4 regions of the Lactobacillus sp. 3B(2020) genome follow, and region 1 is predicted to be linked to each of the others. Evidence: predicted binding sites of a transcription regulator. Region 1 holds the regulator's gene; each other region holds the start of a gene.
What was found. Region 1 encodes NrdR, which represses ribonucleotide reductase genes. Its sites were predicted from a motif close to ACACNATATATNGTGT; they were not measured.

Region 1 (5,751 bases):
TTGGAAAATAACCATGTTAAAAAAGATCTGTTTAATGCTAAAGCTCAAATTGTAATGTTACATCGGCAAAAAATTGAGCTAAGCGGGATTGATTTTGACTTATTACTTGCTTCTTATCTATTGAATCCAACTTTAAATGCTAATGACGTTGGAGAGCTTGCCCACACTCATGATTATCAGAAAATTCTCACTGATGAAGACTTGTATGGCAAAGGGGTAAAACGGCAACTTCCAGAAGATGACCAAGTATTCTTACGGCACTTAGTCGCCAAAGTTCAAGCAGTTGAAAATCTTCGTCAGCCGTTAATTGATCAACTTCAAGTAAATGAGCAATGGCCACTATATGAAGAAATTGAACGGCCGTTAAGTCGCGTCTTGGCATCCATGGAAATGCAAGGGATTAAGGTTAATGCAAAGACCCTTGAGGAAATGGGAAGTAAACTTGTTGAGCGTCTTAACGAACTTGAAAGTGAAATTTACCAAGATGCAGGTCAAGAATTCAATATTAATTCGACGAAACAACTAGGAGTAATTTTATTTGATGAATTAAAACTCCGTCCAATCAAAAAAACCAAGACGGGTTATTCGACCTCGGTAGCGGTCTTAGAGAAATTAATAGGTAAACACCCCATCATTGAAAAAATTCTGGAATATCGGCAAATCGCAAAACTTCAGTCAACTTATATTACTGGGCTTTTGAAGGTTATTCATCCTGACAGTAAGATTCATACCCGGTATTTACAAACATTAACGGCAACTGGGCGACTTTCTTCAGTTGATCCAAACCTCCAAAATATTCCAGTACGCCTTGAAGAAGGGAAGCGCATTCGGAAAGCTTTTGTTCCTAGTCAACCAGGATGGAAGATTTTCTCTGCCGATTACTCGCAAGTGGAATTACGGGTCTTAGCCCATGTAACAGGTGATCATAACCTACAACAAGATTTTATTAATGGGGAAGATATTCATGCGGCCACGGCTCGACGGATTTTCCACCTATTGCCAGGAGAAAAAGTTGACCCAAATATGCGGCGCCAAGCTAAGGCGGTTAATTTTGGAATTGTCTACGGAATCTCTGATTTTGGATTAGCCCAAAACATCCACGTTTCTCGGAAACAAGCCCATGATTTTATTGAAGCTTACTTTGAAGAATTTCCGGGCGTAGCAAAATATGTTAAGGAAATTGTTGAAGTTGCGCGTAAACAAGGCTATGTTGAAACAATTACTCACCGGCGGCGTTATTTACCAGATATTAATGCCAAGAGCTTTAATATACGTTCTTTTGCTGAAAGGACGGCGATGAATACGCCGATTCAGGGTAGTGCTGCTGATATCATTAAAATCGCGATGATTAAGATGCCAAAAGAGTTGGCAAAACAGCATCTTAAAGCTAAGATGTTGCTACAAATTCACGACGAATTGGTCTTTGAAGCCCCAGAAGAAGAAATTCCAGTCTTGGCTGAATTGGTTCCAAAGGTAATGGATTCAGCAATGGAGCTCGCAGTACCTTTGAAAGTTGAGAAAAAGGTGGGCGATACTTGGTATGATCTTAAAAAGTTAGATTAGTGAATAAAAGTTTAGAGGATGGGAAAGTCATAGCCTTGTATGGTGGACTTTTCCATTCTCTTTTTAGTTTCAGCCCAGATACTTGAGAACTAAGACTAATTTTAACTATAATAAATATAAATAAATCAAAAGGTAGGCGGAGATTGTGCCAGAATTACCAGAAGTAGAAACTGTTCGGCGGGGGTTAATGCGGATTGCTGCGGGACGGCAAGTTAACGGGATTGATATATATTATCCAAAAATGATTGAAAATTCAGTTGAAAATTTTAAAGAAGCTTTGATTGGACAAACAATTGAACGAATTGATCGGCGCGGAAAGTACTTACTTTTTCGTTTTTCAAATGACTTAACAATGATCTCGCACTTGCGAATGGAAGGAAGTTATTTTAACCAAAAAACGGGGACTGCAATTGATAAGCATGTTCACGTGTTATTTCATTTTACTGATGGTACTGATTTAGGCTATCGGGATACCCGTAAGTTCGGACGGATGCATTTGGTTAAAACCGGAACAGAAATGCAGTATGGCGGCTTGGCAAAGATTGGTCCCGAACCAACTGAAGAAGATCTTAAACTTGATTATTTAGTAAAGATTATGAAAAAGTCCCATAGTAAGATTAAACCTTTCTTACTCAATCAAGCCCATGTAGCCGGTCTCGGAAATATTTATGCAGATGAAGTCCTGTGGGAAACTCAGATCAATCCCGAAGAACCCACAAACCAAGTATCAGAAGCGAAAATTGCTAAGTTACGTGAAAACATCATTCATGAATTAGCCCGGGCAACCGAACATCATGGAACAACAGTCCACTCTTTTAAGAATGCTTTTGGGGATGCTGGAAAATTCCAAAATGAATTGGATGTTTATGGCCGAGGCGGTGAAAAATGCCACCGGTGTGGAACTAAGCTCGTTAAGATTAAGGTTGCCCAACGAGGAACGACTTTCTGTCCCCGTTGTCAACCATTGGTAAAAGCCGATGACTAAGGTTTTAGGCTTAACTGGGGGGATTGCAACCGGTAAATCAACGGTGTCAAAATATCTTGCGCAAAAAGGAGCGGTAATTATTGATGGTGACTTAATTGCCCGCCGGGTAGTGGAACCCCATCAACTGGGCCTAAAGCGGTTGGTAGCGGCTTTTGGTTCCCAAATTTTAGCTTCGGATGGGACTTTGCTACGAGCCAAATTGGGGGAAATGGTCTTTGGCGATGCGCAAGCAGAAACAAAGCTAAATCAAGCTTTAGGGCCAATTATTCACCAAGAGTTTTGTGTGGATTTAAAAAAGGCCAGGGCCAATCAAGTGAAATTAGTGGTTTTAGATATTCCACTCTTATTCGAAGGGGGATACGAGACCATGTGTGATGCCGTAATGGTTGTTGCTGTTAAGCCGGCAACTCAATTAAAACGATTAATGGCGCGCAATCATTATAATAAGGCAACGGCACAAGCTCGGATTAATGCCCAATGGCCGCTCGAGCAGAAACAAGAGCTAGCGAATGTGGTGATCGATAATGAAGGATCGATAATGAATACCTACTTGCAAGTTGATAATTGGCTGTTTAAGTGGCTTTAATAATGCTATAATAAAATGAACCTATTGAGTTAAGGAATAATTAGGAGGTTAGTGATGATTTGTCCACATTGTCATCATAACGGCTCGCGAGTTGTTGACAGTCGTCCGAGCGAAGATGGGACTTTTATCCGGCGGCGCCGCGAATGCATGAATTGCGGCTTTCGCTTTACTACCTTTGAACGATATGAAGAGACCCCACTTTTGGTAATTAAAAAGGATGGAACCCGCCAAGAATTTAGCCGGCAAAAAGTTTTGAATGGCTTAGTACGTTCAGCAGAAAAGCGACCCGTTAGTATGGAAAAATTAACTGATATTGCTTCAAATGTTGAATCCCGGGTCCGGCGGCTTGGAGAAAATGAGGTTTCAAGCCAGGTGATTGGCGAATTTGTGATGAATGAGTTACAAGAGGTTGATCAGATCGCTTATATTCGTTTTGCTAGCGTTTATCGGCAATTTAAAGATGTTGATACCTTTATGAATGAACTTAAATCGGTCATGGATAAACAACATCATCAAACGGAGACCAATGATGATTGAACGTGCCCCGATAACTCCTAAAACGGGATACTTAGTTAGTGCCAATCCGAAGTTTGTTGGGCTTTTGCAAACATCTTTTTTGCCCTTCTATCAGCCCCTGCTTGGCGCTGATGCATTAGGGCTTTTTTTAGCTTTAAGTGACTTAGTTAAACCAAACCCGGTCTTAACAAAACGACAACTGGTCAGTACTTTGCTAGTTCGTTTAAACATTGGTTTACCTGCCTTTTCGCGGGCTCTTGACCGCTTAGAAGGTTTGGGGTTGATAAAAACTTACCAATTAAGCGATGAATTAGGAGTAACCCTCGTTTTTGAGGTTCAACCACCACTAACCCCAGTTGAATTAATTAACGATGATTTGTTATCTGTTTTATTATTGCAACAAGTCGGGGCAAATGAATTTAATCACTTGGTTCAACGGGCAAAGGAGAATTTTTTTGATCCTAGCCAACTAAAACAAGTTACGAAAAGTTTCTTTACTGTTTTTAAACCGGATCCAAGTACGCAAGCTAAAGATGACCAGGCAATAACTAAGGCGCGACAATCATTGCCGACTGATCAGACGCCTTCTTTATCGGTGCCAACTGAGAATTTCGATTTTAATTTTTTCCTTCGTCAAGCGGACAGTCTGGGTGTTCCAGAGGATCAATTACGGGAGGCGCAAAAGTTAATTTTGGCAGAGCACCGGTTATATGGTTTTGATGAGCTTCAGTTGGCTAACTTGGCTGCCCGGGCAACGGATCTTGCAACTAATACTTTTAGAAAATTAACTTTTAAAAATGAGGTCCAGCGTGCTAGTCAGCCAGTTCAAACCAAACTTCAAGTTGTCAGTGACAATGAGGACGTAACCGGTTTTTCTCAACCAATGCGCGAACTGGTTCAACTAGCTGATCGATTGGCTCCGATTCCATTCCTTAAGCAAATTAAAGAACAAAAAGGGGGGTTTGTCACCCCGGCTGAGCAACGAGTTTTAATGGAAATTGGGCGTAATAGTAACTTACCAGGAAGCGTATTGAATGTTTTAACTTGGTATTTGTTAGTTGATCAAGGAATGGATAATCTGGTTGCTAACCTAGCAATTTCAATTGCTTCGTCTTGGCAATCCAAAGGAATTAATTCAGCTGCTCAGGCTTTACGGCAAGCACAAAGTCATCAGGAAAAACAACGAGAACGTTTTGATCAACGACAAAATCGCCATTCATCTAATTACAGTAATAAACGACCGCGGATCAAAGAAGAGCTACCAGAATGGGCGAAGAAGTCTGACCATCCAACTAAAGGAAAAAAAGGGGGCGAAGTTGATCCTAAACGGGTTGCCGAAATGAAAAAAATGCTCGCTGATATGAAGAAACATCATAAGCACAACTAAAAGGAGGGATTTAAATGGAATCAGTTAATCAAACGATGGATGGGATCATTAGCCCTCAAGGTGGGGATGAGGCATATCGTAAAATTATGAAAGCAGTCTTTGCCGATCCGGAAGTCCAATCCTTCCTTCGGAATCATCAAGATGAACTTGACCAAGAAAGCATTAACCGAGGGAGCTCTAAGTTATACGAATTTGTTCATGACCGGGACTTGGTTAAACAAGGCAAGGCAAGTGTCGCCCCTGGATATGTTCCGCGGTTAGCGATATCGGCTGGGCAAATTGATGTTGTTTATGTTCCAACTGAACAACTCCGCGCTCAAAGGGCAGCGGCAAAGCAACGATCTTTAGTTGAAACTTTGGCTATGCCTAAGTTTATTGCTAATGCGACCTTTGAAAATGCTTTTCTAGAAGGTGAAAATGCTTCTGAATATCGAAACGTTGCCTTTCAACGTGGCATGCGATTTGTCCATGATTATTCACCAAGTAGCTTTATGCCAGGAATGTATCTAACCGGTGAGTTTGGGGTCGGCAAAACCTTTTTGCTTGGTGCGATTGCCAATGGGCTCGCCAGGGAACGCGGAATTCAATCAATTTTAATTCATTTTCCTACTTTTGCGGTTAGCATGAAGAGCTCAATTGGAAAAAATACAACTGACTTGGAACGGGATCGGATTAAACAGGCTCCAATCTTAATGATCGATGATATTGGTGCCG
Region 2 (5,751 bases), 330 kb from region 1:
CTTTTCCGTGAAGCTGACCCTGAATTAATTTAAGGAGGGTCGTCTTTCCCCGCCCATTACGACCTAATAGACCGAGTCGCCATTGGTCGTCAATGATAAGGTTAATATCGTCAAAAAGTGGCCCTTCGCCTGGATAGGCAAATGATAAGTGCTGAAGAGTAATGTTTGACATCAGGAACTCCTTTCTTGGTGGCCACTTTGATGAAGGAGAGAAAAATAAAAAGCCCCTGCACTTGGCAAGGACTTTTTAAGTCGTTTGAGAAGAGCTAAGAAGTTAATACTTCTTGGTCTTTATCGGATCTTAAAAGGCTTCGATAACAAGGCAATTCTCAGGTTAAACTAAACTAGTCAACGCCAAAGTGGTCACCCAATCGAGTGACTAACAATTGCAAATTGTCTAGCTTTAGTCCAACAATGGCAGAAGCCTCCTTTTAATTATGGTTTATTCTTTATCGTCTGCGTTTTTTCCGTCGTTAGGACTAGCAACGTGATAATCACTATCAGCCATTGCTTCAACCGCTCCAAGCCGATAACCATTTCCGACTTGACTAAAGAAGTCATGGTTGGATGTGGTGGTAGAAATTCCATTCATTACAACAGGGTTTACGTCTTCGTCAGTATCTGGGAAGAGTGGATCTTGCCCTAAGTTCATTAAGGCCTTGTTGGCATTGTAACGGATAAAGGTCAATACGTCATCGGTCCAACCAACTTGATTGTATAATAATTGGGTGTATTTTTCTTCGTTATCATAAAGTTCATAAAGAAAGTCGTACATCCAATCCTTAATTTCTTGTTGCCGTTTGGTGCTAAGTTGTTTCATACCCACTTGGAACTTGTAACCAATGTAGGTTCCGTGAACTGATTCGTCCCGGAGAATTAACTTGATGATTTCAGCGACGTTGTTTAATTTGTTATGGCCAAGGTAGTAGAGTGGGGTGTAAAAACCAGAATAGAAGAGAAAAGTTTCCAGGAAAACATTGGCAATCTTCTTTTTTAATGGGTCTTCGTTTGGATCCAAATAGAGGTTTCCAATCTTAATAGCCTTATTTTGAAGATATTCTTCAGTGTCTGACCAGTGGAAAATTTCTTCAATTTCATCGGGCGTGTTCAACGTGGAAAAAATCGTTGAATATGATTTGGCGTGAACCGATTCCATAAATTGAATGTTGTTCAAAACCGCCGTTTCATGTTGGGTCTTAACATCTTCCTTTAAAGCAGTTAGGCCAGCTTCAGATTGGAGTGTATCCAATAGGGTCAAGCCCCCAAAGACGTGACCAACAACCCACCGGTGATCATCGTCTAATTCGCGCCAGTCGTCCATATCGTTAGAAACTGGAATCCGGGTATCTAACCAGAATTGTTCAGTTAGTTTTTCCCAAGTTGCTTTATCAATCATATCGGAAACCCGATTCCAATTGATTGCTTTATAGTTTTCAATTGCCATTTTTATTTATCCTCGGTCCTTTTAATTTAAATTTAAGAAATAACTATTCAATTGTAGCATGCTAATCGTGAAACTTTAATTAATAACGCCTAAATTACACAGGATTCACATTGGTTAGCGCCAATTTCACCACTGTCGTCGGTGAAGGTCCGGATGTAGTAGATCGACTTAATCCCTTTTTGGTAAGCATAGTGACGTAAGATGTTTAGATCCCGGGTAGTCATTTTATCCGTCCGCCCGTTCTTCCATTCATACATTCCTGCTGGAATGGTTGACCGCATGAAGAGGGTCATTGAAAGGGATTGGTCGACGTGTTCTTGGGCCGCCGCATAGGTATCAATAACTGACCGCATATCTGTATCGTATGCTGACTTGTAGTATGGGAGGGTGTCGTTGCTTAGATATGGGGCAGGGTAGTAGATCTTCCCAATCATCTTTTCTTGCCGTTCTTCAATCCGATTGATGATTGGATGCAAGCTTGAAGTCGAATCACCAATGTAAGAAGTTGATCCATTTGGGGCAACCGCCATCCGGTAGGCATTGTAAAGGCCATCTTTTTGAACCTTGGCCTTCAAGGCTGCCCAGTCATCGGGACCAGGAATGAAGAAGCCATCAAAAAGCTGCTTTACTAAAGGTGTCTTTGGTCCCCAGTCTTGGTTGAGGTACTTGTCAAAGTATGAACCATCAGCGTAAGTACTCTTATCGAATTCGTAGAAACTTTCACCCTTTTCGCGGGCCAATTCGTTGGAAGCAACCAAAGTCCAGTAGTTTAGCAACATAAAGTAAACACTAGTAAATTCAATTGCTACTGGACTCCCGTACTGGATATGGTGCTTAGCTAAGAATCCGTGAAGCCCCATTGCGCCGAGTCCAACTGAGTGGTAAAGGTCATTTCCTTTCCGAATTGAAGGAACCACCGTTAAACTTTCCGCATCAGAGATTGTGGTCAATGCCCGCATCATTGCCCGGACAGACCGTCCGAAGTCGGGGCTTTCCATTAAGTTAGCAACGTTGGTGGAACCAAGGTTACATGAAACGTCAGTCCCTAAGATATCGTAAGATTGATCATCAGCCACAACTGAAGGGGCTTGAACTTGGGCAATTTCAGAACAGAGGTTACTCATGATAATTTTCCCGTTAACGGGGTTGTTTCGGTTTTCAGTGTCGATGTTAACAATGTATGGGTAACCAGATTCTTGTTGGAGTTTTGAAATTTCGTCTTCAAGTTCCCGAGCATCAATCCACTTTTTGGTGATTTCATCATTAGCGACTAATTTGTCGTAGTCCTTGGTGATATCAACGTAGGCGAATGGCTTACCATAAACTCGTTCCACATCATATGGGCTGAAGAGGGCCATTTTTTCACCCTTTTCAACTAATTCGTAGAACTTATCAGGTACCGTAATCCCTAAGGAAAGGGTCTTGAGTCGAATTTTTTCATCCGCATTTTCTTTTTTGGCAGATAGAAATGCCACAATATCAGGATGGAAAACTGAAATGTAAACAACACCAGCTCCTTGCCGTTGGCCAAGCTGATTGGAGTATGAGAAAGCATCTTCCAATAATTTCATAACTGGTACCACGCCACTGGCTGCACCCTTAATTTTTTTGATTGGGGCGCCGGCTTCCCGGAGGTTAGTTAAGTTAATGCCGACTCCACCACCAATTTTAGAGAGTTGGAGGGCAGAGTTGATCGTCCGGCCGATTGTATTCATATTATCAGTGGCTTGGATTTCAAAGCAGGAAACAAACTCTCCCCGGCGCTTCCGCCCAACGTTTAAGAAGGTTGGGGTAGCTGGTTGGTAGCGTTGATGGATTAATTCGTCAGCGAGATCCATGGCAAGCTCTTCATCCCCATCAGCTAAGTACAGAGCATTCATTGCTACCCGGTCAATGTAGTTTTCCAAGTAGTACTCCTTATCGTTTGTCCGCATTGCATATTGGGCGTAGAACTTGTAGGCCGCCATAAAGGAATGAAAATGGAAGTTAATCCCTTTTAGGTAGTCATACAAACGAGTGATGAAGGTCATTGAGTACTTTTCAATGAATTCCTTTTCTAAATAGTCGTGATCAATCAACCAGTTTAACCGTTCTTCAACGGAACCAAATTTTTTGGTGTTGGGGTAAACGTTAACTTCTAGAAAGTTTTCAAGGGCCTCTTTGTCCTTATTTAATTGGATTTGTCCATTCTTAGGCAAATTGATTTCATTATTTAAATCAAAGTACTTGACTTGCGTCATATCAATATCAGAAAGTGCCATGTTTTCCTCCGTACAATTTATTAATAATATATATAGGAAAAGAAGTGGAATAAAGTTTCGATAGTTCCACCCCTTGAGGCCAGTTAAGGATAAACCTCACAAAAAAGAGCGTAGGCAAAGGCGCCTACTACTCTATGGTAGGGCTGCCGGGGCACGCCCCAGCAATTTATCTGGGGGACCCTAGAAAGCCAACTTCTTAAGCATGTCTGGCCGGAAACCAGTGAAAGCAACACCGTCAGGTAATTTAACAACTGGGGTTGCCTTAAAACCTTCAGCCTTTAATGAGTTAATATATTCTGGTTGTTCATCAATGTTGTGTTCTATGAAGTTAACGTTGTGCTGTTCTAAGAAACGCTTCGTCATCTTGCACTGTACGCAATTATTTTTTGAAAAAACGGTTACCATAATTAAATCCCCCTAATACGAATTTGATGTTTTAAAGTATAGCCGATTTTTGGGAAAAATCAATCCAAAAAACACCATATCTCGTAGTTAAATAAAAACTAAATACAAGATATGGTGTATTAATTCGGCTTTTATTTCGCTTTCACAGGGGCCAAAATTTTTTTCAAAATGAATTTTAGGTCATTTAAAGTTGGCACCCAACGAAAATTCATTATACACTGAATCGGAATAAAAAACAGTGGGTGAAATTTAAAAATGATGACAGAAATCGATTATATGCGCGCCGCCATGGCAGAAGCAGAGCAAGCAGAAATTTTAGGTGAGGTTCCAATTGGAGCAGTGGTTGTTCATGATGAAAAAATTATTGGTCGTGGCCATAATATGCGTGAAAAATTTCAAGACGCAACTTATCACGCCGAGGTACTTGCAATTATGGAGGCATGTCAGAATTTGGGAAGTTGGCGACTTGAAGATTGCGATCTCTATGTGACACTAGAGCCTTGCATTATGTGTAGTGGGGCCATTATTAATTCACGGATTAAGCGAGTAATTTATGCGGCTCCTGATCCTAAAGCCGGAGCAGTTGATTCTTTATATCATCTACTTCAAGATGAGCGATTAAATCATCAAGTTGAAGTTAAAAGTGGGGTTTTGGCAACTGAATGTGGTGACATGCTCCGTCATTTTTTTCGGATGATTCGGAAAAAGCGGAAAGCAGAGCGTAAACGTCAAAAAGAAATCGCTAATTAAAAAATAATTTAAGTTTTGACTAGCATTTCTTCTATAGATAAGGTAAAGTAGTAAGTGCCGTAAGGCCATAAAGCAAGGTTGGACTCGCGAATCGTGTCAGGACCGGAAGGTAGCAGCACTAAGGATGCTCCGGCTTGTGCTTTATGTACATAGGAAATGGTCGTGATTTTCGACTGACGTTTCTGAGTAACATTCGGAGATAAAAAAGAGGCTAAGAAGAAACTCGTGTTTCTTCTTAGCCTCTTTTTAATTTTCTTAAGATAAATAAAACATCGTTATGAAAGAAAGCAATCATTTTCAAAAACTTCTTGAACATGGTAGAATTAAAAATGTGAATTTAAATTAGAATGGAAAAATACCGGGTATTTTAGGATTTTAATCCTACACCGGCAAATTTATTTGGGGAAGGACAGGACGCATTAATGGCGAACATACTTAGAAAGTGGATTGAAAGTGACCGGCGAGAACTTCGGCGGATCAATAAAATCGCAAATAAGGTTGAAAGTTATGCCGATCAGATGGCGAAACTAACGGATGATCAATTAAAAGCTAAAACAACCGAATTTAAGAAGCGTGTGCAAGAACAAGGAGAAGACCTTGACAAGATCTTACCAGAAGCCTTCGCGGTTGCCCGTGAAGGAGCAAAACGGGTTTTAGGTCTCTACCCATTCCACGTGCAGATCATGGGGGGAATTGTTCTCCATGAAGGGAACATTGCCGAAATGAAAACCGGTGAAGGGAAGACCTTAACGGCTACGATGCCGGTTTACTTAAATGCCCTAAGTGGAAAAGGGGTTCACGTTATTACGGTTAATGAATATCTTTCGCAACGGGACGCCGAAGAAATGGGACAACTTTATCACTGGTTAGGTTGCTCTGTCGGGGTTAACG
Region 3 (5,751 bases), 820 kb from region 1:
AATGGTTCCTTGTTTGACGAGTACGGGAATTTGAATAACTGGTGGACCAAAGAAGATGCGGCCCATTTTAAACAATTAGCGCAAGCGATGATTGATGAGTTTGATGGTTTACCGTTTGCTGGTCAAAAAGTAAATGGGAAGTTGACGGTTTCCGAAAATATTGCTGACGCTGGCGGCTTGAGTTGTGCCCTAAGTGCCGCTAAAAAAGAAGCAGGTTTTGATGCCCAGGCTTTCTTTATTAACTGGGCTCGGATTTGGCGGACGAAGGCTCGGAAAGAATATCAACAATTGTTGCTCTCGATTGATGTTCATGCACCCCAGAAGTTACGGGCAAATGTGCAAGTTAAGAATCTAGCTGATTTTTATGAAGCCTTCGATATCCAACCAAGTGACCCGATGTACTTGGCACCAGAAAAACGAGTTAATATTTGGTGATCATCATGGCTAAGTTTACGGTTAAACTTGGCGATATTACCAAGGAAAAAGTTGATGCAATTGTTAATGCGGCGAATACAACCTTACTGGGAGGCGGTGGCGTCGATGGCGCTATTCACCGGGCAGCTGGCCCAGCATTAAACGTTGCTTGTGCTCGTTTTCATGGTTGCCCGACTGGAGAAGCACGGATTACGCCGGGCTTTGAACTACCAGCTCACTACATTATTCATACACCTGGGCCAATTTGGCAGGGTGGTAACCATAATGAAGCAATTTTACTAGCTAATTCATATCGGAACAGTTTGAAATTAGCAATCAAAAATGGTTGCCAAACGGTCGCTTTTCCTTCAATTAGTACGGGTGTCTATGCTTATCCCCTAGAAGAAGCGGCTAAGGTTGCAGTGAAAACGATCAAAGCGGTATTAGAGCGGTACCCACAACTCGAAGTAACAATGGTTTGTTTCGATTTACAAACCTATCAAGCATACTTAGGTGCTATGAAGAGAAAGTAAAGAGAATGGAAAAAGCTCCTTGAAGCCTGGTTGGGATAAGCAGAACGAAGGTTGATCCATTAGAATCGTCCTTTCGTTCGCCCTTATCCGTTAAGGCCGTGTTTTAGAGCGAACCAGCCAACTGGTTTGGCGTTTGTGAGCCCATGCAAGGGTGCGACCGCTAGGGAAGCAACGGCCATTCAGCTACTGCTTTGACCGTGGTTGCTAAGTAACCTTCGGAGATGACAAAAAGGCCGGGAAGAAACTTCAGTTTCTCCCCGGCCTTTTTTGTTTCACATGAAACATCACTATTCTAAGCCAATTGATTTGGCATAAGCACTTTCTTGAGCGGTTACGCGTTGTCGTTCTTTTTCGTTGTACCACGGTGAAATGGTAAAGGCTAAAACATCATTAATTAGGTAAATAGAGCTATTAATTGCCATTGCTAGGGTTGCGGATCCCTGTCGAAATGAAACAAACCAGAGTACTAATTGGGCAAGCCCTGAAGCTAACCACCAGAAGTATTGGTTGTTAAACCGAAGGAAACAAATTACGCCGGCAGTTAAACTAATTGAGAAACTAATGGCGTCAATCCACGGCCGGGGATCATCAGTAAAACGGCCAATCAGGCTTCCTGATACTAGGTAAACCGCAATAGTTGCCAGAATTGCAATTGTCCAACTTTTGACAGTAAAGTGGCGGATCTTGGCCGCCATATTGACATTCCAGTTAGCAGAAAGAAGGACTGGAATATCCAGAGTAATGACATAGGCAAGTTGTTCAAGAATGCTAAGGTAGTTTTTAGCATTTAAACCTGCGATGATAAAACAGATTGCAGATAAAATTCCAAGCCAACCATTAACGGACTTAGCAGCGTTGATGGCTAATACGCATAGAACACCAAGGGTAGTTCCAATAAAAGTAATTACAGTCACCCAAGTGATGGGCGCGTTAACTAAGGTCATTAATTGGCATCCAAGACTAAAGTAAAATAGATAGTAGTTCTGCTTGGGCCAACCTTTTAATTGGTGGGTTAGGAAGTTAATATAATTTGTCATTCGTCATCATCCTCTTCGTCTCTTTTCTAGATCTTGTGTTTTAAACGAGTTAAATACAAGATATTGTGTCTGAAAGACAACGAAAACTAGTATAGCAGTTTAAGCTTAGAAAACAAGCGGATTTATGTTAATTAATCGAATGATATGTTGTTGAAGTTACTTCCTTAGTTTTAATGAAATCCTTTTCTTTTAAATTTGAAAAAGTTTTATGATTAATTTAGTCTTCTTAGTTAGCTAATCGAATGCTAAGAATCTTAACTTGATAATTACCATCAGGGGCAGGAACGGTAACGATTGCGCCTGCTTGTTGATGACTAATTGCATTACCAAGTGGTGAATCAAAAGCGAGCTTGTTAGCTTGGAGATTTGCTTCTTGGCGGCCAACTAATTGGTATTCGGTTTGACTATGATCATCTAAAAACTCAATTGTTACGAAGCTACCGAGATCAATTTTTTCGTCTTTTCGAGGATTGATAATCTGCGCATATTTGAGTTGTTTATCAAGATAGCGAAGGCGACTTTCCAAGTGACGTAAGTCCCGTTTAGCACTACTATATTCTGTATTTTCCGAAAGATCGCCTAAAGCGCGAGCGGCTTTTAGGCGAGCAATTAGCGTTGGGCGTTTTTGCTTTAGGGTTTCAATTTGGGCTTCAATTTCGTGATATCCGTCTGGGGTCATTTTCTGAAAATAAATTTCTGTCATTTTTTCACCTCAATTTGTTTTCACCATAATTATGGTAAGATGGAAGGCGAAAAACAAGTGGAAGGGAGAAAATCATGAGTGTTGAAGTACCAGAAAACATGGAAGAAGTCGCAATGAAGATTGCCCAACACCAAGTTCGTGGTGAACAATTGAGTGTTCAAAAAGTAATTGAAGATGCGGTAAAGGAAATTCTTCAGGCCTTTATGGATGAAGCTTTAGAAGGCCACTATGATGATGTTAAGCTTGAAGGCCAAACATTAGTCGTCTATGACTTTATGGGTGAAAAGGAAGGCCAAGTTACGCCAGAAAAAGACTGGGTAACGGATTTCCAAACGGATGCTGATGCGGTGATTGATCGCTTAGAGGAGGCGGTTGGAAAAATCGTGCGGGGACGATAAAATTTAGCTCCTTTGCTTGACCTTTCTTAAGGCTTTCGTTAGAATTAACTTATTATTTGTAAGTTTTTTAAAAATAAAGGAGGATTTTCCCGATGAAAAAATGGATGAAACGCTTGGAAATTGCAGTTGCCGGGGTATTGATGGTAGTGGGCTTGGCAGCGTGTGGTAAACAAGCTAATTCCAGTCAACCACAATTGGTTAAGAAGGGAACCATCACTGTTGGGATGGAAGGAACTTATGCTCCTTACTCCTACCGGGAAAACGGGAAATTAACTGGTTTTGAAGTCGAATTGGCACAAAAGCTTGGTAAGAAGATGGGGTACAAGGTAAAGATTGTCCCAACCAAGTGGGATTCATTAATTGCCGGAGTTGGTTCCAAAAAATTGGATATGGCAATTAACGACATTGCGATGACTCCTGACCGGAAAAAAGCTTATCTTTTCTCTGACCCTTACATTTACTCAAAGTCCGCTTTGATTATGAAGAAGGATAATACAACCATTAAGTCAATCAATGATATTAAAGGTAAGAAGATTGCTGCCGCCACTGGAACGGCAAATGCTGATAACGTTAAGAAGTTTAAGGGCCAAACTGTTGCTTCAAGTGACTTTTCGACTGCAATGAGTCTAATTCGGCAGGGACGAGTTGAAGCGGCTTTGAATTCTAAAGAAGCCTTTCTTTACTACCAAAAGTCAACTGGTGCAAGTGATTTGAAGTATGCTGAAGTACCAACTAACAAGATTCCGGAACAATCGATTGGGATTTTGATGGGTAAGAATAATAAAGGACTTCAAAAGAAGGTTAATAAGGCCTTGGCTGAATTACGGAAAGATGGAACGTTAAAGCAATTATCTGAAAAGTACTTTAATGGTAATATCACTAATAAGTAACTCAGATAAGGACTAGAATTGGGTCGTGGCAAAGGGGAACTTTTGTTACGGCCCTTTTGCAAATTAGAAAGGAATGCTTATGTGGGAAATTATTCGAAGTACCACCCCAGAAATTGTGTGGGCGGGAATTAAATATACTATTCCAATTGCGGTGATATCATTTGCAATTGGGTTAGTGATTGCAGCGATTACAGCTTTGATCCGAATCTCGAAGCCACGTGGAAATGGTTTAGTAAAGGGGATTTGGTACCTTGGTAAATTGATTTTCTCTTTTTATGTTTGGCTTTTCCGGTCAACACCATTACTAGTTCAATTGTTTATTGTTTTCTTTGGATTACCAAATATTGGTATTCAGTTTAATGCTTGGACGGCTGGAATTATTACCTTCTCCTTAAATACCGGAGCGTATGCTTCAGAAACGATTCGGGGAGCGATTAGTTCGCTACCAAGTTCACAGTGGGAAGCAGCCTATTCATTGGGAATGACGTATTCTCAGGTGCTTTTCTTAATCATCTTCCCCCAAGCGTTACGGGTGGCGCTACCACCACTTTCAAACTCATTTATTGGCCTAGTTAAGGATACTTCTTTGGCAAGCTCAATTACGATTTTAGAAATGTTCATGGTTAGTCAACAAATCGCTTCGCATAACTATCAACCATTACTAATGTATTCGATTGTAGCAGCGGTTTATGCCGTTTTCTGTACAATTTTAACAATCCTACAGCATCTGTTAGAAAAAAGGGCCAACCGGTATGAGGTTGCCGAGGGGGAATAAGGAATGATTAAGTTAACGAACGTTGATAAACAATACAAAGAACATCATGCATTGGATAATATTACTGTTGAATTTCCAGAAAAGGAAACGACGGTGATTTTAGGTCCATCGGGCGCTGGAAAATCAACGTTGTTACGGGCAATTAATCTTTTGGAACGCCCACAAAAGGGAATGATGACCATTGGTGATTTAACCGTTGATTTTAGTAATAATCTAAGCAATCATGAAATTTTAGCTTTACGTCGGAAAACAGCAATGGTTTTTCAGAGTTGGAACCTTTTCCCTCACTTAACGATCTTACGTAACATCACAGAAGGTCCAATTCATGTTCTGAAACAAAATAAGACGGTAGCTGAAAAGCACGCAATGGAGTTACTGGAACAAGTTGGGTTAGCTGATACGGCAAACCGGTATCCAAGTCAACTTTCCGGGGGGCAACAACAACGAATTTCGATTTGTCGGGCGCTGGCCATGAATCCTTACTACATTTTGTTTGATGAACCCACAAGCGCCTTAGACCCTGAACTTGAAGCCCAAGTCCTCCGGGTACTACAGGACCTAGCAAAAAGCCAACACTCAATGATTGTGGTAACTCATAACATGGAATTTGCCCGGCGGGTTGCCGATAAGATCGTTTTTGTTGAGGAAGGCCGGATCGAATTTGCTGGTACGAGTGATGAATTCTTTAACCGCCCAACCGAGCGGATTGCTAATTTCTTGGATGCCATGAAGTTCTGATTTTATAAAAGAGGAGTGAATGGGAAAAAGCTCTTTGACCGTAGTTGCTGAGTAACATTCGGAGATGAAAGTGACCTTCTGTGGTAAATCATAGTTATAGTCTAGTATGAATTCGGTTTGCCTTATGGTATAATTTCGATACATGGAAATCGCTCCTTTTTGTTTGTTTCGTGGTAATTACATCATATCAGGAGCGATTTCCTGTATACATAAAACCGGATGATGAATTATTCAAGAAATTCATCATCCGGTTTTTACTTTGG
Region 4 (5,751 bases), 100 kb from region 1:
GCTGGTACTAACTTATTGATAATCTTCTGGAAGGTACCACTTAAACCAAGTAAAACCATTAGGATTGCCCCAACAATTAACGCCCCAATTAAGGTTGCCATTCCATCCCCTTTGAGTCCACCACCGGCTAAAGCAATCCCCGCAGCTGCACCCAGCGGAACAAAAGATGGCCCTTGAGACATTGGCATCTTCATAAAGAAGACCGTTTGTAAGATTGTCCCAATCCCAGCTGCTAGGAAAGTTCCCTGTAATAATCCCTGGGAATCAATTGCTCCCATGGAGAGCATCCCCGCTAAAATAATTGGTGGCACATACACATCCATCGCTAGCACATGTTGTAATCCCAATAATGTCGCTTCGCTAGTTGGCACCTTATCATCAGGACCAATCATTAATCCGCTCTCTACTCGTGAATCCATTTTTACCTCCACAAAACCTTTTCTCTCTCTTGCCGATCGCTTAATCGCCTACATTCAACTACATAGACTACCGAACATTCGGCTTTTCATGTTTTGAATGTTATCACGAACTTTAGCAATTGTAAACACTATTTCAAATAAAAAATCCCGAACATTACTATTGTTCGGGATTAAAACACTTTACTTATTAACGAACTAAATTCTTCCAGATTGTAACTTGACCACTTTTTAGTGAGGCTGGAACATCAATAATCCGTTGGTTGGCACTTCCACGGAATTGTAAGGTTAAATCCTTTTGAGCCAATAAAAAGCGCCCATCAACTAAAATATCTAGTTGTTTTAGCAATGCTAACTTATCTGCTGTTTCCTTTTGGAGTTCTTCCCAAGTGTAACCTGTCCACGACCAGATATCTTTTTGGTGCCCAAATTCTTTACGAACGCGTTTAACTAACTGTAGACAAACCTGGGTATTCAAAAATGGTTCGCCACCAAGCAAGGTTAAACCTTGAACGTAGGATTGACTAAGGTCAGTAATGATTTGATCTTCGAGTTCTTGTGTATATGGCTGACCGTAATGAAAATTCTGTGCCGCCACGTTATAACAACCTGGACAATGGAAGGGGCAACCCGAGACATATAAACTACATCTGATCCCTTCGCCATCAACAAAATTAAATGGCTTGTAGTCTGCAATATATTGTTGTGAAAGTTGGTCAGCGCACCATTCTTTCGGCTTCGGATTGTTTGGCTTTCTCAAAGTTTGCGGCATGTTTTACCATCCCTTCTGTCATATTTTTTGCCCGGTGAATAATTTCTTCGTGACGGCCATGAACCATTGGTCGCTGTTGCGGATTACCTAAATAACCACAAGTTCGTTTGACCACATCACAAGTTGCTGGATCATGGTTGCCACATTGGGGACACTCGAATCCCCTAGCAGTGGCTTTAAATTCACCCTTAAAGCCACACTTAAAACATTGATCAATCGCTGTATTCGTTCCTAAATAACCAACATGGTCATAAGCCCAGTCCCAAACTGCTTCGAGTGCTTTTGGATTTTGACGCAAATTTGGATATTCGCAATAGTGAATAAACCCCCCCGCTGCATATTTAGGAAAAGCTTCTTCAAAACTTAGCTTTTCAAACGGGGTTGGGTGCTTACGAACATCATAATGGAAACTATTGGTATAGTATTCTTTATCTGTCACATCTGAAATGCGACCAAACCGTTTAATATCGGCTTGGCAGAAAGTATCGGTTAACGACTCAGCTGGGGTTGAGTAAAGACTAAAATGATATCCTTCTTCAGCTTCCCATTGGTGACAAGCCGCTGCCATCTGTTTAACAATTTTAACTACAAATTGATGAGCCGCTTCGTTTTGCTCCCAACTTGGGCCATAGAAGCTAGCCCCAACTTCATATAACCCAATGTAGCCAAGGGAAACCGTTGCCCGACTATTTTTAAAAACTTCATCAACACTGTCCGTTGGTTTTAGGCGTTTCCCAAATGCTCCATACATATATAGAAGGGGCGCATTTTCTGGTTTTGCTTCCTTGGTCCGCTTAATCCGGTAATCCAAAGCAATCTTTGCTAAATTAAGTCGTTCATCAAGAATTTCCCAAAATAGTTTTTGGTCACCTTTAGCTTCTAGGGCAATCCGGGGTAAATTTAAGGAAACTACCCCTAAATTCATCCGTCCAGAGTTAACTTCTTTCCCGTTTGCAGGATCATGCCACCCCTGTAAAAAACTCCGACAGCCCATCGGGGTCTTAAAACTTCCGGTAATCTTGATAATCTGATCATACATCAACAAATCTGGATACATCCGTTTCGTTGAGCATTCTAACGCCAACTGCTTAATATCATAATTAGGATCTCCAGGATTAAGGTTTAATCCTCGTTTCAAAGTAAAAATTAGTTTTGGAAAAATTGCCGTTCGGTGTTCTTTCCCCAGTCCTTTAATCCGAATTTGTAAAATTGCTTTTTGAATTGCGCGGGCAATCCAAGAAGTTCCCAAACCAAAGTTAATTGTGGTAAATGGCGTCTGACCTTGGGATGAGTATAAAGTATTAATTTCGTACTCTAAGGCTTGCATGGCATCATAAATGTCCTTTTGCGTTTTCCGGCGTGCATAAGCGATTTGCTTATCAGGTGCCACCCACTCTTTGGCATCCCGTAAATGCTTTTGATAATTTATTTTTGCATATGGTTCCAGAAGCTGATCAATCCGGTTAGCTGAGCACCCACCATATTGCAACGAAGCCACGTTCGCAATGATTTGCGACATTTGAGCAGTCGCCGTTTGAATTGATTTCGGTGAATCAACCCAAGCATTTCCGATCTTAAATCCATGAGCTAGCATCTCATCAAAATCAATTAAGCAACAATTTGTTTCCGGCGTAACAGGTGAGTAGTCAAGATCATGCCAATGGAGATCTCCCCGTAAATGGGCCTTAGCCACCACTTCGGGCAACATTTTTAACCCCAGTGCTCGACTGACAACGCCAGCTTCAAGGTCGCGTTGAGTATTAAAAACCTTTGAATCCTTATTGGCATTTTCATGGACAACCCGATCATTTTTCCCAAAAAGCGCTTTTAGTTTTACTTGAGGGTCGGTTGCCTTGGCAAAATTTTCTTCATCGCGTCGCCGATAATCACTATAAATTTTAGCCAAAGCGGGTTGATCATTTGTAATTAAAGTGGCTTTGATCTCGGCGGCAATTTGCTTGGTTTGGATAAGTTTTTGGCCTGAAAATTTCTTAATTAGGTTGGTAACTACTGCATTTTTAACCGTTTTGTTCGCATGAAGCTGATCAAGCACCCAGTTAATTTTGTAGGGGTAAAAGGGCGTCACGGTCTGATCACGCTTTTCAACTTGAACAGTTTTTAAGGTTTCAAGATCTGTTTGCATTTTCTTAGTCCTCACTTCAATCGATAATTAACAGTTTCCATAGTAGCCAAAATGACAATATATAGAAACTCTTGACTTCAAAAGCACTATATGTTGTGTATGAACTAATAGTTTGTAAACTATCCTAATTTCAAAATAATCAAATATCATTTGATATATTAATTAAGCAAGTGGTAACTTATCTTTATCAATGACTCTTATTTTTTATTAGTTTATTTAAACCGGTCTCAATTTTCACAATTTGCTCAATTGATAAACTAACGGACAACTAAAAATAATTTTTCTAAGCTGAAATTTTTATCATGTTTTAATCTGTAGGTTTTAAGAGTGACTACACGGACCACACAAAAAACGACCTTATCCAAAACTGAATAAGATCGTAATGGTAGCTTGGAAGGATAAGACCCTGAAATGCCGATTAGCCATTTTCAAGTATCATCCGTTATCGGTATCAAGACTCACAGTCCTTAGTTGAGGATTAACCCTCTTTTTTAATATCATCTTTTCCTGATTTTTTATTCTTATTTAGGTAATGTCTGGTGTACGCTTATTTTCGCCAACTTTTCTTTTGACTATTCATCTCTGTATGTTACTCAGAAACGGCGGTCAAAACAGCAACTGAATGGGCTTGCAAACGCCAAACAAGTTGGCTGGTTCGCGCCAAGCATGATTCTAATGAATCCACTTTCGTTCTTCTTATCCCATCTGGCCATCGAGGAATTTTTCCCCTCCTCTACTTAGCTTTACTGCTAGTTTAATTGGAAGAATTAAAATTCCCCTTCGGCAATTTGGTCAAGCAGTGGCCGGGAAGGAATGAAGAACAATTGACCACTCAAAATATCAGAGAAAGTCAATAAGAAATCGCTTTGATCAACCATATTTTGTAACATCATTTTGGTTACCGCCCAGTGACGAGAGTAACCAATGAAGTAAGTCCCAGTATTTCCAGAAGCCGGATCAGAATATGGTACATTCATCCGGACAATCTTTTGTTCTTCACCGTCGATTTCTGCCTTAGAAGTTACGTTGTGAGCATTCTTGAACTTTTCTTCGTCATCAAGTTCTAGGTCACTAAACTTCTCCCGACCAATAGCTTTTTCTTGTTCTTCGGTCTTCAAGTGGTTCCAGAAGTCCATGTTATGCCGCCACTTTTGTGCAAAGGCATATGAACCATTTTCAAAGGTCGGATCTTCATCCCCGATAATTGCGTAGTCGGCAGCATCTTCAATTTGTGGTGCTTCAGTCCCATCAATAAAACCGATAATTGCGCGACCTTCAAAGTAACGGAAACCCTTTGTTTCATCAACGACTGTCGTAATATCTTTTAAGAAGCGCCGGAATTGACTCATAGCTTCATATACCACAGCTTCGTCACTAGCCCGAATGTGGAAGAAAAGATCACCCTTAGAAGCTGGCATCTCATACTTTGGCCCCTTAACCGTTTGGTATGTTTCCAATTCCTTTGGTTTTGCTGAACCAGGGAATAGGTAGTCCCAAGCAGCACTACTAAAACCAAATGATCCCTTTAGATCGCCCTTTTCATCACGAATCCGTAAGGAACGCAAAATTGCTTGATAACGGTCAGCAAACTCACAAATTACTTCACGCTCCTTAGCTTGGTCCTTTCGATTTAATTCAAGTACCGTAAATTGAACATGTTGTCCAACATCTTTCCATACATCCTGAGCCTTATTTGGATCCATTGTCATGAGCAATTCCTCCTCAAATTTGATTTACAAGTACATTTTACCACAAAGCGTTTTCATAGCGATAAAAAGGGATCACTTAGTATCAAATTTTAAATAAAAAAGCCAGGAAGAAACGCGTTTCTTCCCGGCCTCCTTGCATCTCCGAATGTTACTCAGTAACTAAGGTCAAAGCAGTAGCTGAATGGCAGTTGCTTCCCTAACGGTCGCACCAACCGATTCAGCCTTGCATGGGCTCACAAACGCCAAACCAGTTGGCTGGTTCGCGCCAAATCACGGCCTTAGTGGATAAGTGCGAACGAAAGTTGATTCTAATGAATCAACCTTCGTCCTTCTTATCCCAACTAGGCCGTCAAGGAGCTTTTTCCCCAACCTCCATTTTTGGGATTAAGCCTTGCAAAAGCAGTTTACCTACTTACCAAGATAATTACTCGAAGTCCCGAACCATTTTTCGTTAATTTTTTTAAGTTGGCCGTTTCTTTGTAATCGTCCAAGGCCTTGATCGATCTTCTTCTTTAAGGTCTTATCCCCTTTCCTTAAACCAACGGCAAAATCATCCACTTCAAAGTTAGGATTAACAATGACTCTAAAGTCTTTTCGATTTTTCTGGTGCCGAATATAGTATTCTGCATAAACTTTATCCATCAAAAGCCCTTGAATCCGGTTAGCATTCAGATCAATAAAGGCATTTGGAAAGGTATCATACAGAACTGG

Region 2: a site for NrdR is predicted at 4,213-4,228, ahead of nrdH (glutaredoxin-like protein NrdH). Genes of this name have one in related genera too.
Region 3: a site for NrdR is predicted at 2,038-2,053, ahead of pnuC (nicotinamide riboside transporter PnuC). Genes of this name have one in related genera too.
Region 4: a site for NrdR is predicted at 3,415-3,430, ahead of nrdD (anaerobic ribonucleoside-triphosphate reductase). Genes of this name have one in related genera too.

The regions. Positions count from the first base shown of each region.
Region 1 covers NZ_CP047410.1:771,141-776,891, forward strand. Annotated here, with positions in the region: gene polA (DNA polymerase I) at 1-1,563, shown strand, start outside; gene mutM (bifunctional DNA-formamidopyrimidine glycosylase/DNA-(apurinic or apyrimidinic site) lyase) at 1,709-2,548, shown strand; gene coaE (dephospho-CoA kinase) at 2,541-3,134, shown strand; gene nrdR (transcriptional regulator NrdR) at 3,189-3,671, shown strand; gene GTO83_RS03750 (DnaD domain protein) at 3,664-5,037, shown strand; gene dnaI (primosomal protein DnaI) at 5,052-5,751, shown strand, end outside.
Region 2 covers NZ_CP047410.1:437,832-443,582, forward strand. Annotated here, with positions in the region: gene abc-f (ribosomal protection-like ABC-F family protein) at 1-172, opposite strand, end outside; gene nrdF (class 1b ribonucleoside-diphosphate reductase subunit beta) at 443-1,444, opposite strand; gene nrdE (class 1b ribonucleoside-diphosphate reductase subunit alpha) at 1,534-3,705, opposite strand; gene nrdH (glutaredoxin-like protein NrdH) at 3,886-4,110, opposite strand; gene tadA (tRNA adenosine(34) deaminase TadA) at 4,366-4,860, shown strand; RNA gene ffs (signal recognition particle sRNA small type) at 4,925-5,011, shown strand; gene secA (preprotein translocase subunit SecA) at 5,283-5,751, shown strand, end outside.
Region 3 covers NZ_CP047410.1:2,104,638-2,110,388, reverse strand. Annotated here, with positions in the region: gene GTO83_RS10425 (M13 family metallopeptidase) at 1-435, shown strand, start outside; gene GTO83_RS10420 (O-acetyl-ADP-ribose deacetylase) at 441-947, shown strand; gene pnuC (nicotinamide riboside transporter PnuC) at 1,235-1,984, opposite strand; gene greA (transcription elongation factor GreA) at 2,211-2,687, opposite strand; gene GTO83_RS10405 (hypothetical protein) at 2,762-3,085, shown strand; gene GTO83_RS10400 (transporter substrate-binding domain-containing protein) at 3,178-3,975, shown strand; gene GTO83_RS10395 (amino acid ABC transporter permease) at 4,055-4,750, shown strand; gene GTO83_RS10390 (amino acid ABC transporter ATP-binding protein) at 4,754-5,488, shown strand.
Region 4 covers NZ_CP047410.1:669,211-674,961, reverse strand. Annotated here, with positions in the region: gene GTO83_RS03255 (uracil-xanthine permease family protein) at 1-419, opposite strand, end outside; gene nrdG (anaerobic ribonucleoside-triphosphate reductase activating protein) at 607-1,188, opposite strand; gene nrdD (anaerobic ribonucleoside-triphosphate reductase) at 1,133-3,331, opposite strand; gene GTO83_RS03240 (Dyp-type peroxidase) at 4,099-5,040, opposite strand; gene GTO83_RS03235 (amino acid ABC transporter substrate-binding protein) at 5,449-5,751, opposite strand, start outside.